Regions from separate parts of the Streptomyces sp. NPDC050988 genome, predicted to be linked through region 1. Evidence: riboswitches for the same ligand, from Rfam matches in the RefSeq annotation. Region 1 holds a riboswitch; each other region holds the start of a gene.
What was found. A riboswitch is a leader RNA that binds a small molecule or an ion and turns the genes downstream of it on or off. The one in region 1 is predicted to bind cyclic di-AMP.
Positions count from the first base shown of each region.

Region 2: it holds a riboswitch for cyclic di-AMP, as region 1 does, so the genes downstream of both, ACIBEI_RS25165 (M23 family metallopeptidase) here and ACIBEI_RS45065 (transglycosylase SLT domain-containing protein) in region 1, are expected to answer to the same signal.
Region 3: it holds a riboswitch for cyclic di-AMP, as region 1 does, so the genes downstream of both, ACIBEI_RS10450 (C40 family peptidase) here and ACIBEI_RS45065 (transglycosylase SLT domain-containing protein) in region 1, are expected to answer to the same signal.
Region 4: it holds a riboswitch for cyclic di-AMP, as region 1 does, so the genes downstream of both, ACIBEI_RS40475 (NlpC/P60 family protein) here and ACIBEI_RS45065 (transglycosylase SLT domain-containing protein) in region 1, are expected to answer to the same signal.

Region 1 covers NZ_JBITFQ010000041.1:33,488-36,884, reverse strand. The annotation lists gene ACIBEI_RS45075 (hypothetical protein) at 1-400, opposite strand, end outside; gene ACIBEI_RS45070 (DUF5959 family protein) at 423-551, shown strand; cyclic di-AMP (ydaO/yuaA leader) riboswitch at 909-1,073, shown strand; gene ACIBEI_RS45065 (transglycosylase SLT domain-containing protein) at 1,077-1,820, shown strand; gene ACIBEI_RS45060 (HAD family hydrolase) at 1,980-2,795, opposite strand; gene ACIBEI_RS45055 (FAD-dependent oxidoreductase) at 3,107-3,397, opposite strand, start outside.
Region 2 covers NZ_JBITFQ010000012.1:23,199-26,595, forward strand. The annotation lists gene ACIBEI_RS25160 (aldo/keto reductase) at 1-544, opposite strand, end outside; gene ACIBEI_RS25165 (M23 family metallopeptidase) at 636-1,685, opposite strand; cyclic di-AMP (ydaO/yuaA leader) riboswitch at 1,697-1,852, opposite strand; gene ACIBEI_RS25170 (PP2C family protein-serine/threonine phosphatase) at 2,169-3,254, opposite strand.
Region 3 covers NZ_JBITFQ010000003.1:490,484-493,880, forward strand. The annotation lists gene ACIBEI_RS10440 (ATP-dependent Clp protease proteolytic subunit) at 1-432, shown strand, start outside; gene ACIBEI_RS10445 (hypothetical protein) at 440-748, shown strand; cyclic di-AMP (ydaO/yuaA leader) riboswitch at 1,087-1,298, shown strand; gene ACIBEI_RS10450 (C40 family peptidase) at 1,302-1,775, shown strand; gene ACIBEI_RS10455 (DUF6328 family protein) at 1,866-2,351, shown strand; gene ACIBEI_RS10460 (ATP-binding protein) at 2,443-2,886, opposite strand; gene ACIBEI_RS10465 (helix-turn-helix domain-containing protein) at 3,150-3,397, shown strand, end outside.
Region 4 covers NZ_JBITFQ010000031.1:107,579-110,975, reverse strand. The annotation lists gene ACIBEI_RS40485 (NlpC/P60 family protein) at 1-55, opposite strand, end outside; gene ACIBEI_RS40480 (hypothetical protein) at 578-931, shown strand; gene ACIBEI_RS40475 (NlpC/P60 family protein) at 1,020-2,171, opposite strand; cyclic di-AMP (ydaO/yuaA leader) riboswitch at 2,178-2,349, opposite strand; gene pcrA (DNA helicase PcrA) at 2,803-3,397, shown strand, end outside.

The DNA of each region.
Region 1 (3,397 bases):
CCGACGAACTCGACGAGCCGTTCACCTTCGTCGTCGACGCCTCCGTGACCCTGCGCCTGGCCCCACGCCGCTCCGAGCACGTGGCCTGCGCGGACGGGAAACCGGTGCGCGCCGCCGGGAAGTTGGGCTTCGCGAGGACCTCGTCCGGCCGGGCGGTCACGTACGCGAGCAACCCGTCACCTACCGCCGCTGCGCGTCCTGCGCCGAGTGGAACTCCGTACAGGACGCCCATTTCGTCTGTGCCCTCTGCGACGCCGACCTCCCGGCCGACCACCGCACCGGCCCGACGGACCTCGCGCTCCTCGCCGACGAGGAGGGCAATTCGGTCAGGATCACGGTCCTCGGCCGGCACCCGCTGATGACGGTGGAGCGAGGACCCGTCGATTCCCATTCGGCTCACGGGAGAACGGGATTGCCACAAGGTGATCGTGGAGGACGACACGATTTCCATGGCCCCGGTGTGCGTTCCCGTCGATCTTCCCCGGAACTGGATCGACAGCCACCGGCAGAAACTGCGTGACGTACTCACTCTCTGGAACCCAGAAGGCTGAACTCTCCGGCACCTCGAAGAGCAGAGAGAACGTTTCTGGACAAGTAGTCCCTTATGCCGACTGGGCGGACATCCCGACTCCGCCCGACTTGCCCGTATTAGGCACGTGGCGCACCTAATTCCCCACCTGTGCACGTGAATTGGGTCACGTCCGCTCGGGACGGCCGCTTTGCGGAGCCGGTCGATTCACCTTTGCTCAAAGCAAGTTGAACTTCACCTTCCGAATGGATCAAGAATTACCATCTGCCCCGAACAGGCAAATGGCATCTCCATGTGAATTCTGGGCTTGTTCACGGCATGTGCTCTCGCATACGTTCACGTCACTCCGGATGGACCGCCTAATCCTGCCGCCGCCCGGAGATCCCAACCACCCATTCACTCGCGTACGGCAGGAGCGGGGGACCCAGGTAGGCCGCCGGTCCGGATTCCGGAACGGCTCGGGGTGAAGCCGCGTGCACCATGCGGCCGGGCAACTCCCGCCCGAACCCGACAGCTCACCTCGCAGGCGTCGGAGAGGAAACGCGCCATGGCCGCACGAGGCAAGCACCGCCGCACCAGAATGAACACCCTCACGCGCGGCATCGTCGCCGCGGGAACCGGCGGAGCCGCGCTCGCGCTCCCCATCGTGGGCGCGACCGGCGCCCACGCCGCACAGCCGACGCAGGCCGCCCAGGTCGCACCAGCCGCGGTCCCGCAGGTCTCGCTCATCACCTACAAGGTGGTCGCGGGCGACACCCTGACCAAGATCGCCAAGAAGCACTCCACGAGCGGCGGCTGGCAGAACCTGTACAAGGCCAACCGCGCGGTCATCGGCGACGACCCGGCGGTCATCCGCCCAGGCCTCAAGCTGACGGTCGGCACGAAAAACGCCCAGAGCTCGGCAAAGACGGCCACTGCCACCAAGGCGTCCACCGCGTCCGCCGTCACCCCCGCCGCCGCGAAGACGTACACGAACGACCTCGACGGCTGGATCAGGGAGTCGCTGGACATCATGGCCCAGCAGGGCATCCCGGGGTCGTACGACGGCATCTACCGCAACATCATGCGCGAGTCGTCGGGCAACCCGCGGGCCATGAACAACTGGGACTCCAACGCGGCCGCGGGTACGCCGTCGAAGGGGCTCCTCCAGACCATCGACCCGACCTTCAACGCCTACCACGTGGCCGGCACCTCGATGGACCCCTTCGACCCGGTCGCCAACATCACGGCGGCGTGCAACTACGCCGCCGCGAGGTACGGCTCGATCGACAACGTCTTCGGGGCCTACTGAGCGGGCCGGTTTCGGGCCGGTACCGGGGCGGTATCGGGCCGACCGGTGCCGGGCGTGCCCGTGGCCAGGGAAACGGTGCCGGGTGTGCCCGCGGCGAGGGAGACCGACCTCTCCGCGGGCACGCCCGGCTTTCTCCTGACGCAGACCCCTGACGCAGAACTAGGACCGCGAGCCGAAGAGCCGTTCCAGTACCACCGCGATGCCGTCCTCCTCGTTCGAGAGGGTCACCTCGTCGGCCACCGCCTGGAGTTCGGGGTGGGCGTTGGCCATCGCGACGCCGTGGGCCGCCCAGTCGAACATCGGAATGTCGTTGGGCATGTCACCGAAAGCGATCGTGGTGGCGGGAGTGAGGCCGAGGTGTTCGGCCGCCAGGGCGAGACCCGTCGCCTTGGTCACTCCACATGGCTGGAGTTCGACTGTGCCGGGGCCGGACATCGTGACCGTGGCGAGGGAACCGACCGCTCCGCGGGCCGCGGACGCCAACTCGTCGTCGGACAGCAGGGGATGGCGCAACAGCACCTTGCTGATGGGTTCCGTCCAGAGGTCGTCGCGGCGCAGGACCCGTACCGCGGGGAGCGTCGGGTGCGGCATCTCGTACCCCGGCTCGATGAGCGTGAGGCCGTCGACCCCGTCCTGGTCGACCGCGGCGTACAGGTCCCCGACCTCTGCCTCGATCTTGCCGAGCGCCGTCTCGGCCAGCTCACGGTCGAGGGTGACCGACCACACCATGCGCTCGGCGCCTGCGTCGTACAACTGCGCCCCCTGACCGCACACCGCCAGTCCCCGGCTGCCCAGTTCGTCCAGCAGGGGGCGTACGCGAGGTGCCGGGCGCCCCGTCACCACGAGGTGCCTGGCACCTCTCCCGATTGCCATCGCCAGCGCGGCGCGTGACCTGTCCGAAAGGGTGTCGTCGCCTCGCAACAACGTCCCGTCCAGGTCAGTGGCGATGAGTGAATATGCGATCGGTGCGGCCATGATCAGAGAATACGGATCGAACGCCCCAACGACTCGACGGGAACCGGACGTCGTCCGGTATCTCGTCAGGCACAGAGGTCGTCACAGGCACCATCCGTCGGCCGATCGGAGGCAAATCGCAGGCGAAGGCGAACAGTTGGCCATGCCCTGCCCGCTCCCCCGCCCCCGGTCAACCGGCCCGTCGCCCGCCGCCGGGTCCCATCTCCCGGTGCCCCGCCCCGTCCCACGGACGCGGCACCCGCGCGCCCTTCGTGCCGCTCGGCGGCGTCGGCGACGGGTCGATGCGTGCGCGCACGAAGCGGAGGTTCCGTTCAGCCGCGCGCCCCCACCAGATGCCGGACCAACCGCGGTGAGGCGAACTCCGTCCCGCACACGAACCGCATCACGGGACCGTACGAAGCCGCCGCCGGCAGCCCCGTGAAGTACAGCCCGGGTACGGAGGACCTGAACCCGGCGCCCAGCTTCGGTGTCCCCCGGCTCACCGCCAGCTCCGTACGGAGTTCGTGCCCGAGGAAGTCCATCGCGGCGAGGTCGACGCGGTATCCGGTCGCGGCGACGACGTGGTCCGCGGAGAGTTCCTCGACGCGTCCGGCGAGGGTCTG
Region 2 (3,397 bases), on a different contig from region 1:
GCTGCAGCGCGACGTACCGCGCGAGGCCCTCGCGGTCGGAGAGGTCGAGGGACTCCTGGAGCCGCTCGGGAGAGAGATTGGACGCGGCGATGGCGCGCACCTTGCCGGCGCGGACGAGCTCGTCCAGGGCCGTGATGATCTCCTCGACCGGCACGGACGGGTCGTCGAAGTGGGTGTAGTAGAGGTCGATGTGGTCCGTCTTCAGCCGCCGCAGGGAGGCGTCGGCCGCGGCCTTGATGTTCGCCCCGGACAGACCCTTGTACCGGGGGTGCGCACCGACCTTGGTGGCGACGACGACGTCGGCGCGGTTGCCGCGCGAGGCGAGCCAGTCGCCCAGGACGGTCTCCGACTCGCCGCCCTCGTTGCCCGGCACCCAGGCCGAGTAGGTGTCGGCGGTGTCGACGAAGTTCCCGCCCGCGGCGGTGTACGCGTCGAGCACGGCGAAGGACCGCGCCCGGTCGGCGGTCCAGCCGAAGACGTTGCCGCCGAGGGAGAGCGGAAAGACTTCGAGATCGGACGAACCCAGCTTGCGGAGAGAGGTCATGGGTGGATCAACGGCCGTACCGGACGGCCGTATTCCGCACCCAGGAACCTCTCAGGCCCTTCTTACCGGGTGAGCTCTTCCGGTTGAGCCCTTACGGGGTGAGCCCCTTGCCCCGCAGCCACGCCATCGGGTCGATGCCGTCGCCGCCGCTGGTGTGGACCTCCAGGTGGAGGTGCGCCCCGGTGACGTTGCCGGTCGCGCCCACGCGCCCGATGATGTCGCCGGTGTTCACCTTCTGCCCGACGCTGACACCGATCGACGACTGGTGCGCGTACCAGATCTCCGTACCGTCGTCGAGTTCGAGGACCGTGCGGTAGCCGTACGAGCCGTTCCAGCCGGCTTCCTTGATCGTGCCGCTGTGAACGGCCTTGATCGGGGTACCCGTGGGAGCGGCGAAGTCCAGACCCGTGTGCTGACCGGACGACCACAGCGCACCGGACTGTCCGAAGGTCGAGGTGATCGTGTACGAGGAGGTGGGCAGCGTGAACTGCTTGGCGAGTTCGGCGAGGCGCGCGGCCTCGGCCTTCGCCTTGGCCTCCTCGTCCGCCTTCTTCTTGGCGGCGGCGACCTTGGCCTCGGCGGCCTCCCGCTCCTTCGCGGCCTGGTCGGAGGCCTTCTTCGCGGCGGCGGCCTCGGCGGCCCGCTGGGCCTCGCGGTCCACCTGGTCCTGCTGCCGCTCGGCCTGGAGCATGATGCGGGCGCGCAGGGCCTCACCCGCGTCCGAGTTGCCCTCCTCGGCGTCGGCTGCGGTGAGGCCGACGGCGGTGATCGGAGTGCTGGAGCCCTCGGGGGCGTCGTCCTCCGAGAACGGCGAGCCGACGTTCGGCAGGTCGGGGATCGAGATCGACACCGGGGGCTTGCCGGTCTGCGCGGTGGCCATGCCACCCGCGCCGACTGCGGCTATGACGCCGACGCCCAGAACGGTCGAGCTACGGGCGAGTCCGCCGCCGCGCTGCTTGGCGACGCGGTGCCGGCCGCGGACGGGAAGGACGGTCTCCGCGCTGGGATTCCAGACCTCCCACGTCTCCTCGTCCTTACGAGCGCCGTAGGCGAATGTGTCGGGCTTCTTCTCACCCGAGGACTCACCCGTCAACTCATCCGGAACGAACGAGGGTGTGAGGGCAGACCGGTTGGACGCCACGTAGGCGCACTCCTTTCCTTCCTTCTCGCCTACCGGGTTAGCTGACGGGTTCGGAGCAGGAAGGTCTCCTACGCGCGTCAACCGCGGTGCGCTACACCGCGAAGACGAGCGATTCACCCCAAGTGGTGGTTCCCCGGTTCCCTTGCGGGATTCGGCGCGTGCGCACGGAGCCGACTCTTGTGACGGCTGGGACGACCGCGCTGCGTTATCGAACGTTAATAGACCCGGGCACCGGATTCCAAGCTGTTCCTGATGATCGTTACGGCTCTTGGCCTGGACTTACAGGTCATGAGCGGGGTAAATCGGGCGAGTTGATCGACATTCAGGAACGGGAGCCCTGTTGATGGTGCGTCAGTTGTTGAGCGGAGGGACGCCGTTCGACTACGAACGGTGATATGGCCCGCCGAAAGAGCGACGCATCTCACGGCCGCCGCACTCACGACCGTCACGCAATCACCACGACCGCGCCCTCCCGCCATACCTTCACGGCCGCCGCACCGCGAGCAGTGCCATGTCGTCGGTCGCCCCGCCCCCGGTGTGCCGCAGGACGTCGTCCAGTACCGCGGCGAGCAACGCGTCGGGCCCGGGGAAAACCCGCCCGGACAGCCGCCGCGCCGGATCGTAGAAGACGTCTCGCCGGTCCCGCGCCTCGGACAGCCCGTCCGTGTGGAAGAGCAGCATGGTCCCGCCCGGGAAGGCCTCCTCCTGGGCGCGGTCGGGCCAGGTCCCCAATTCCCCCGTCCCGAGCGGCAGCGCGGGCTCCGGCGCGGCGAGCGTACGCACCTCTCCGTCGCCGTACAGCAGAAGGGGCCCGGGGTGGCCGCGGTTCACGAGGCGTACGACGGGGGTGCCGTGCGGGATCTCGGCGAGCACGGCGGTGGTGAAGTCCTCGAGGACCGCGATGATGTCGCGCCGGACACCCTCGCGCGCGAGCGCCCGCTCCAGCCGCTGCGCGACCGCCTCCAGGCTCGCCTCCTGCTCGGCGGCCTCACGGAAGGCCCCGATGAGTACGGCGACGACGGCGACCGCTCCCATGCCCTTGCCCCGTACGTCGCCCACGAGGAGCCGTACGCCGTGCGGGGTGTCCTGCACGGCGTACAGGTCTCCCCCGATGAACGCGCCCTCCTGCGCGGCCTCGTACCGTGCCGCGATCTCCAGGCCGCCGATCCGCGCCGCCGGTTCGGGCAGTACGGCCCACTGGGCGGCCTCGGCGATCTCGCGGGCGGTGGCGAGGCGCGCGTTGCCGCGGACCACGAGCCGGTTGATGCCGACGGCGAGCGCGGCGGCCGTGGCCACGGTGAGGACCTCGGTGACCGCGCCCGCGTCGAAGGCGAACCTGAGGTGCACGATTCCCATGCCCGCGGTCGCCGCGATTCCCGTCCACACGGTGGCGCCGAGCGAGAAGAGGGCTGCGGCGATGAGCACCGCGGCCGTGAAGAAGGGAGCCGCGGTGAAGTCCTGCGGGGTGAGGAGGTCGTAGCAGACGCCGGCGGCGACCAGCAGCGCCGGCAGCACGCGGACGAGGGTGCGCTGGTACGAGACGGTCCTCTCCACGGGCTCGACGTTCATGGGCTCGCCCCGCTCCGGCTCCCGCTCCTCCACCTGTCCAGGCTTCCGGGAGCGCGGACGGCGGGCGAGCGGGCGAGGACCGGGCGGGTGAAGACCGGGCGGGTGAAGACACCTGCCCGAACACCCGGGGAAGCCTGAGGAGA
Region 3 (3,397 bases), on a different contig from region 1:
TACATCAATTCGCCCGGTGGCTCGTTCAGCGCGATGACGGCCGTCTACGACACGATGCAGTTCGTCAGCTGCGAGGTGGAGACCATCTGCCTGGGGCAGGCGGCGTCGGCCGCGGCGGTGCTGCTCGCGGCCGGCACACCGGGCAAGCGGTACGCGCTGCCGGGCGCCCGCGTGCTGATCCACCAGCCGTCGTTCTCCGAGCCCGTCCAGGGACAGGCGTCCGACCTGGCCATTCAGGCCGACGAGTTGATGCGTACCCGTGAGCAGTTGGAGGAGATGCTCGCCCGTCATTCGGGCCAGAGCCGGGAGCGGATCGGTGCGGACATCGAGCGGGACAAGATCCTGGACGCGCAGGCGGCACTGGAGTACGGACTGGTCGACCGGATCGTCGCGAGCCGGAAGTCCACCCAGAGTGCACCCGGCGCGAGGTGAGCGGCCGATGCTCCCACCCGAGTTGCCGCCGCTGCCGGCCCTGACGCGTGCCGAGGCCGAGCTGATCGACCGTTACCTCGAAGTGGTGGACCTGCTCGGCCGGATCAACCCGGCCCACTCCGGGGACACCTACCGGGGGTTGCGGGCCGCCCAGGCCCTGGTCGGCAAGGCTGCCGCGCTGCGTGACGCGCTGGCCCTGATGCACCAACGCGGCGAGCACGAGGTGCACGCGCCGACCCTGGCGCGGGCGCTGCGCGTCCTCGACGGTGAGCGCCGAGCGGGCCGGATCGCGCTACCGCCGCGCTCCGACAGCTGACGTACCGCCACCGACCCGGCGTCACGCAGGCATCTGACGGAACGTCCGGTTCAGGGTTCAAACGGACCGAAAGGTGTACCACCGAACAGCGTAGTCAGGGCTGCTTTTACAGGCCCGTGGAGGTTGCGCAACACGCGTAGCCTCCGTACGGAATAAGACGTTCCGGTGCTGGTACGAGGGTCGTCGACCCCCTCGACGCCCTCCCGTGGGAATGGCTGTCCACCCGAACGGGTGAGTGGTGAGTAAGCCCACAAATCGCCGATTCCGCTCGGCTTTTGGGACATCCGTGCGTCAAGATCCCTTCCGACGACAAGCCCCCGCCACAAGCGGCGGGGCGATCCGGGCGGACGCCGAGTCCTGCCGCCGCCCGGATGACCGGTCGACAGAAGTGGATCGGCAGGAGTGGAGGACCCAGGCACGACGGGTCGCCGGAACGGTCACGCCATGACCGGGCCGAGCAGCCCTTGGGGTGAAGCCGCGTCAGCGGCCGGGCAACTTCGCCAGCCCGAATCCGACAGGTCATCCTTCACAGGCGGCTGACGAAGGGTTGCGCATGACTGCGCTCAATCGTGTCCCGTCGCTGTTCAGCAGGGCCGGTACCGCATCGGCTCTCACCATCGCCGCTGTCGGCGGCGGCATCGTGGCCCCCGGATTCACGTCCGGCGCGGAAGCGGCCACACCCGCGACGAAGGCACTCCAGGTAGCAGCCTCGAAGAAGGGCTCCCCGTACAAGTACGGAGCCGTGGGGCCCAAGCGCTTCGACTGCTCCGGCCTCACGCTCTACTCGTTCAAGAAGGCGGGCAAGTCCCTGCCGCGTACGGCCGCCGCGCAGTACAACAAGACGAACCATGTCTCCGCTTCGAACCGCAAGCAGGGAGACCTGGTCTTCTTCCACTCGGGCCGGAACGTGTACCACGTCGGCATCTACGCCGGGAAGGGACGGATCTGGCACTCCCCGAAGACCGGGGAAGTGGTGAAGCTCCAGAAGATCTGGACGAAGAGCGTCTGGTACGGCCGGGTCAGGTGACCCGCCCAGGAGGTGGCCGCGGTGATCGCCGCGGCCACCTTCCGGGGCCCGGTGCGTGATATTCGCCGCAGAGTGGTTACTCCTTCACTTATGGGCGACCTTCATCACCACGAGGAGCGCAACGAGACACGGCTTGAGCGCGCCGACCGCAACTTCAACGAACTGCTCCAGGAACTGCGGGTCACGCAGACCGGGGTGCAGATCCTCTTCGCCTTCCTGCTCACCCTCGCGTTCACCCCGCGCTTCCCCTCCCTGGACTTGTTCCAGCGCACCACGTACGTCGTCACGCTGCTGCTCTCCGTACTGACAGCCGCCCTCTTCACCGCCCCCGCCGCGCTGCATCGCCGGCTCTTCCAGCAGGGCGCCAAGCCTCAGGTCGTGAAGGCGTCCTCGCATCTGGCCGAGATCGGGCTCGGAGTGCTCGCGCTCGCCCTCTCCGGTTCGGTCCTGCTCGTCGTGGACGTGGCGACGAGCCGGGCGGGCGGCATCGCGGCCGGTGCGACCACCCTGGTCGTCTGCGCGGGGCTGTGGGCGCTCATCCCCCACCTGATGCAGGGCTCCGCCGACGAGGACTAGCGGGCACCTTCGCGCCACCGGTGGTACGAGGACGAGCCCGACGCCGAGCAGGGCGAGCGCGGCACCGACCTCGACGGCGCGGGTACGGCGCTCAGTCCGCCGTCACGGGCTGCACCGGCGCCGTCCAGGGCAACATGATCGAGACCGTCTTGCCGCCCTCTCTGGTGGGCCGGACCGTCAGCTTGCCGCCGCACTCGGCCGTCAGCCAGCGGACGATCACCATGCCCCGGCCGTTGTCCTGCTGGACGGCCGCGGGCAAACGTTTCGGGAAGCGCGGGTGGCTGTCGGTCACGCCGATGCGCAGTTGTTCGTCGCGGTCGAGTTCGATGTCCACCGTGAAGGTGGGCGACTGCCCGAACGTGTGCTGTACGGCGTTGGTGGCGAGCTCCGAGACGATGAGCCGGACCGTGTCGGCCGCCTCCGTGTCGGATGGAAGTCCCCATTCGGCCAGCACGTTCATGACGTATGTGCGGGCGGCGTAGACCGAGGCGGGATCGCTCGGCAGAGTGACGGATGCTTCCTGGTGGTCTGCCATGGCGAGGTCGTCCCTTTCCCACGGGACCGGAGTCCGACACGAAGCGGATGACTTCGAGTACGGTCCCGGACTGGTGCTTGCGCCAGAGTGCCACTACCTCGGCGTTCGCGGTGCCGATCCACCGAGATATGCATATATCTGTCGCTCGAAGCGGTGAACTCTGCGACGGCCGACCGTATTTGGGCGGGGGGCCGGTTTGTCCTCTACGGTCGGCGTGACGCCGGACGATATAGCGCCGGCGCGACGGTCGGAAGGAGACGGCCATGCAGTACGGTCCCGCTGTGCGCCGCCGGAAGCTCGGTGCCGAACTGCGTGCCCTGCGTGCCCGTGCGGGCCTCAAGAGTGGCGAGGCGGCCCGGCTCGTCGGCTGGCACCAGTCGAAGGTGAGCCGGATCGAGACCGGCCACAGCGGGGTGAAGCCGGCGGACGTGGAGCTGCTGCTCGACGCCTACGAGGTCCGGGACGCGGAGCTGCGCGAGTTGCTCGTGGTGCTGGCGGGCTCCGACGACAA
Region 4 (3,397 bases), on a different contig from region 1:
TGCGGGCCGTACTGCCGCCGACTGAGCGCTGTCTCGGCTTGCGGTGCGCTGCCACGTGCGATCCACGTCCTTCCGTACGGCCGCCGAGGCGTTGGTGCTGCCGCGGCGGCGGCCCTCAGGGGCCGGTTGCACGTCCGGCGGCGGCCCGCACAGGGGGAGCGGGCCGCCGCCGGACCTTTCTCGGCGGTGGTGTCCGGATGCCGCCCCTGACCCGGGCGGTGGTGGGGAGCCGGTCACCTGGTGAAGGACGCTAAACCTGGGACCGCGGCGGGGGTAACGGCATGTACGGAACTGGTGGGACTCGGACATGAGCTGACCGGGTACGACCGCGATCCGGGCCCGGGGCCGCCGACTTGACGTGGTGCGGTGACCGATGCGCGGATTGTGTGGAAACGGGCGGCGAACCGGTGCTATGGGCTCCGCCGGGTTGGGGCGCGGGAGCTGCCCGGGGCTCGTGGGGCCGACGGGGCCCGGTGCGTGGGGCAGGCGGGGCCGGGTGTGCGGGGCGGGCGGGACCGGGTGTGCGGGCGGGGGCGGTGTGCGGTGGTACGGAGGCGTTTGGTTAGTGTCCGGGCCCATGGACGTACTCATTCATGTCTTCGTCGCCCTGCACATCATCGGCATCGCGTCCCTCCTCGGCGGCTTTCTCACGCAGCTGAAGGCCATGAGCGACGGCACGGCCCGCTTCAGCCCCGCCATGCTCCACGGCGCGCTGACCATGCTGGTCACCGGCGCGATCCTGGTCGGCCTCAACCAGGCCGACGACCAGACCGTCAACAACATCAAGATCGGCGTGAAGCTGGCCCTGCTGGTCGTGATCCTCGGCCTCGTGTACGTGAAACGGGACGAGGAAAAGGTGGAGAACAGCCTGTTCGGCCTGGTCGGCGGGCTGACCACGGTGAACATCTTCATCGCGGTGCTCTGGACCTGAGCGGACCCAGGAGCCTGAGTGGAAATGGGAGAGGGCACACGCGCGCGTGTGCCCTCTCCCATTTCCACTCAGATCTACGAAAAGCCCCTCACGCCGGGCGCACCACGCTGTGGACCGGCATGTAGTAGATCGACTCCTCGCGGACGTACGCCCCCGGCTTGGGCGCGTGGATCATCATTCCGTCGCCGATGTAGATGCCGACGTGGCTGATGTCGTCGTAGAAGAAGACCAGGTCACCGGGCTGGGCGCTGTTCACGGAGACCGTCGTGCCGACCTTGACCTGGTCCCACGTGGTCCGCGGGAGCGTGACGCCGGCGGCCTTCCAGGCTGCCTGGGTGAGGCCGGAGCAGTCGTACGAGCCGGGGCCGCTCGCGCCCCAGACGTACGGCTTGCCGATCTGGGCGCGGGCGAAGGCGAGCGCCTTGTCGGCCTTGGCGGTGTAGGCGGCGGAGCCGGACCCGGAGGTCCCTGAGGTGCTGCCGGAGCCCGTGGAGGTCCCGGTGCCCTGCGCAGCCTCCTGGCGCCGCCGCTCGGCGTCGGCCGCCTGCTGCCGGGCCAGCTCGTCCGCCCTGCGCTGGGCCTCTTCCTGCTTCTGCCGCTCGATCGCGGCGAGCCGCGCCTTCTCCTCGGTGGTCAGCTTGGAGAGGAGGTCGCGCGCGGTGGCGAGCTTCCGCTGGACGTCCGCCTTGGACGTCTTCAGCGAGTTCTGCGTCCTGGTGAGCGTCTCCAGGCTCTCGGACGCCTCCTGCCGCCTCTCCGTCGTGGCGGTCTGCTGCGTCACGTAGTCGTCGACCGACTGCTTCTGGCGGCTGGTGAGCCGGTCCATCAGCTGGGTCTGGTCGAAGTAGTCCTGCGGATTGTCCGCGAGGAGGAGGGAGGCGGTGTCGGGGGCGGCGGCCCCGGTGCGGTACTGCGCGGCGGCGAACGTACCGAGTTCCTCACGCGCGTCGTTGAGCTTTTCTGTGCGGCGCGCCACGTCGTCGAGGAGGGTGTCGACGCGCTTCTTCTGCTTGGTGGTCTTCTCCTTGGCCGCGTTGTACTTCTCGCTGGCCGTCTCCGCCTGGCGGTAGAGGTCGCCGACCTTCTTCTCGACTTCCTCAAGGCTCGGCCTGGGCTCCTCGGACGGCGACGCGTTCGCCGTCTGGGAGAGGAGGGCCACCGAGGTCAGAGCCGCGGTGGCGATGGCCGGAGTCCGTATGCCCATGGGGCTGGGGGGCCGGGACCTGCGGTGTGGCGCCACGAGGGCGTCTCCTTCCGTCGTCCGCCTACCGAGTTAGCTGTCGGGTTCGGGCGGGTGCTCCGGAAGGTTTGCCCTACGGTCCGTTTCCCCGAAGGGAGTTGGACCGATTCACCCCAAGGTCGGTGGGTCCCCGGCTCCGTAGGCCACGAGGACCTGCCGGACTCGGCGGGGGCCGCTCGGCCCGGCGTGTTCGCCGGTGCGGGTCGTGCGGCCCACATAAAATTTAGCTAACTCGTGTGGCCCCTGTGAAGTTTGATGTGCGATATGCCCGATACATTTTCGTGACCTTAGCTTTGAGGTCGACTCTCGGTAGTCAATTCAGATGGGTCTGGCCCGAGTTGTCCACTCGATGAAGCCCGGCCTGCTGGAGCGCCCCCTTGGGGGCGCCCCGATAGGGGCGCGGGGAACTGCGCGACAAGCCACAACGAACCCGCACCCGCGATACGACCCCCAGGGACTTCCCGTGAAGCCGCAGGTCGACCATCTGATCGCGGACTGCCACAAGCCCCCACCGGAGAGTGACAGCCCCCGTGGCGAGCAGCCACGGAAACCCGCACGCCCGCGGAGCGAGCCCGCCGAGTTTCCAAGGTGGCGGCACGCTGTCAGTGGGGACGCCTAGACTCGGAGAGCGATGAGCAGCCTCTTTGATGACAGCTTCCTGGCGGACCTCAAGCCCTCGCGGGCCCACGAGGAGGAGCCCCCGCCGCCGCCCGAGGGCGAGGCGTCGGAGTCGGAGCCGGTTCCGGACGATTTGTTCGGCGGCCGCTTCGACGTGCCGCCGAGCCGGGACGGCTACTACCGCGACGGCGCCCCCCGCCCGCACGTGGACCCGGCCGCGCTCCTGGACGGGCTGAACGAGAACCAGCGCGCGGCGGTGGTCCACCACGGCTCGCCGCTGCTCATCGTGGCCGGCGCCGGCTCCGGCAAGACCCGTGTGCTCACGCACCGCATCGCCCACCTCCTGGGCGATCGCAGGGTGCACCCGGGCCAGATCCTCGCGATCACGTTCACGAACAAGGCCGCGGGCGAGATGAAGGAGCGCGTCGAGCAGCTCGTCGGCCCGCGGGCCAACGCGATGTGGGTGATGACGTTCCACAGCGCGTGTGTACGGATCCTGCGGCGCGAGTCGAAGCAGCTCGGCTTCACCTCCTCCTTCTCGATCTACGACGCCGCCGACAGCAAGCGCCTCATGGCCCTGGTCTGCCGTGACCTGGACCTCGACCCCA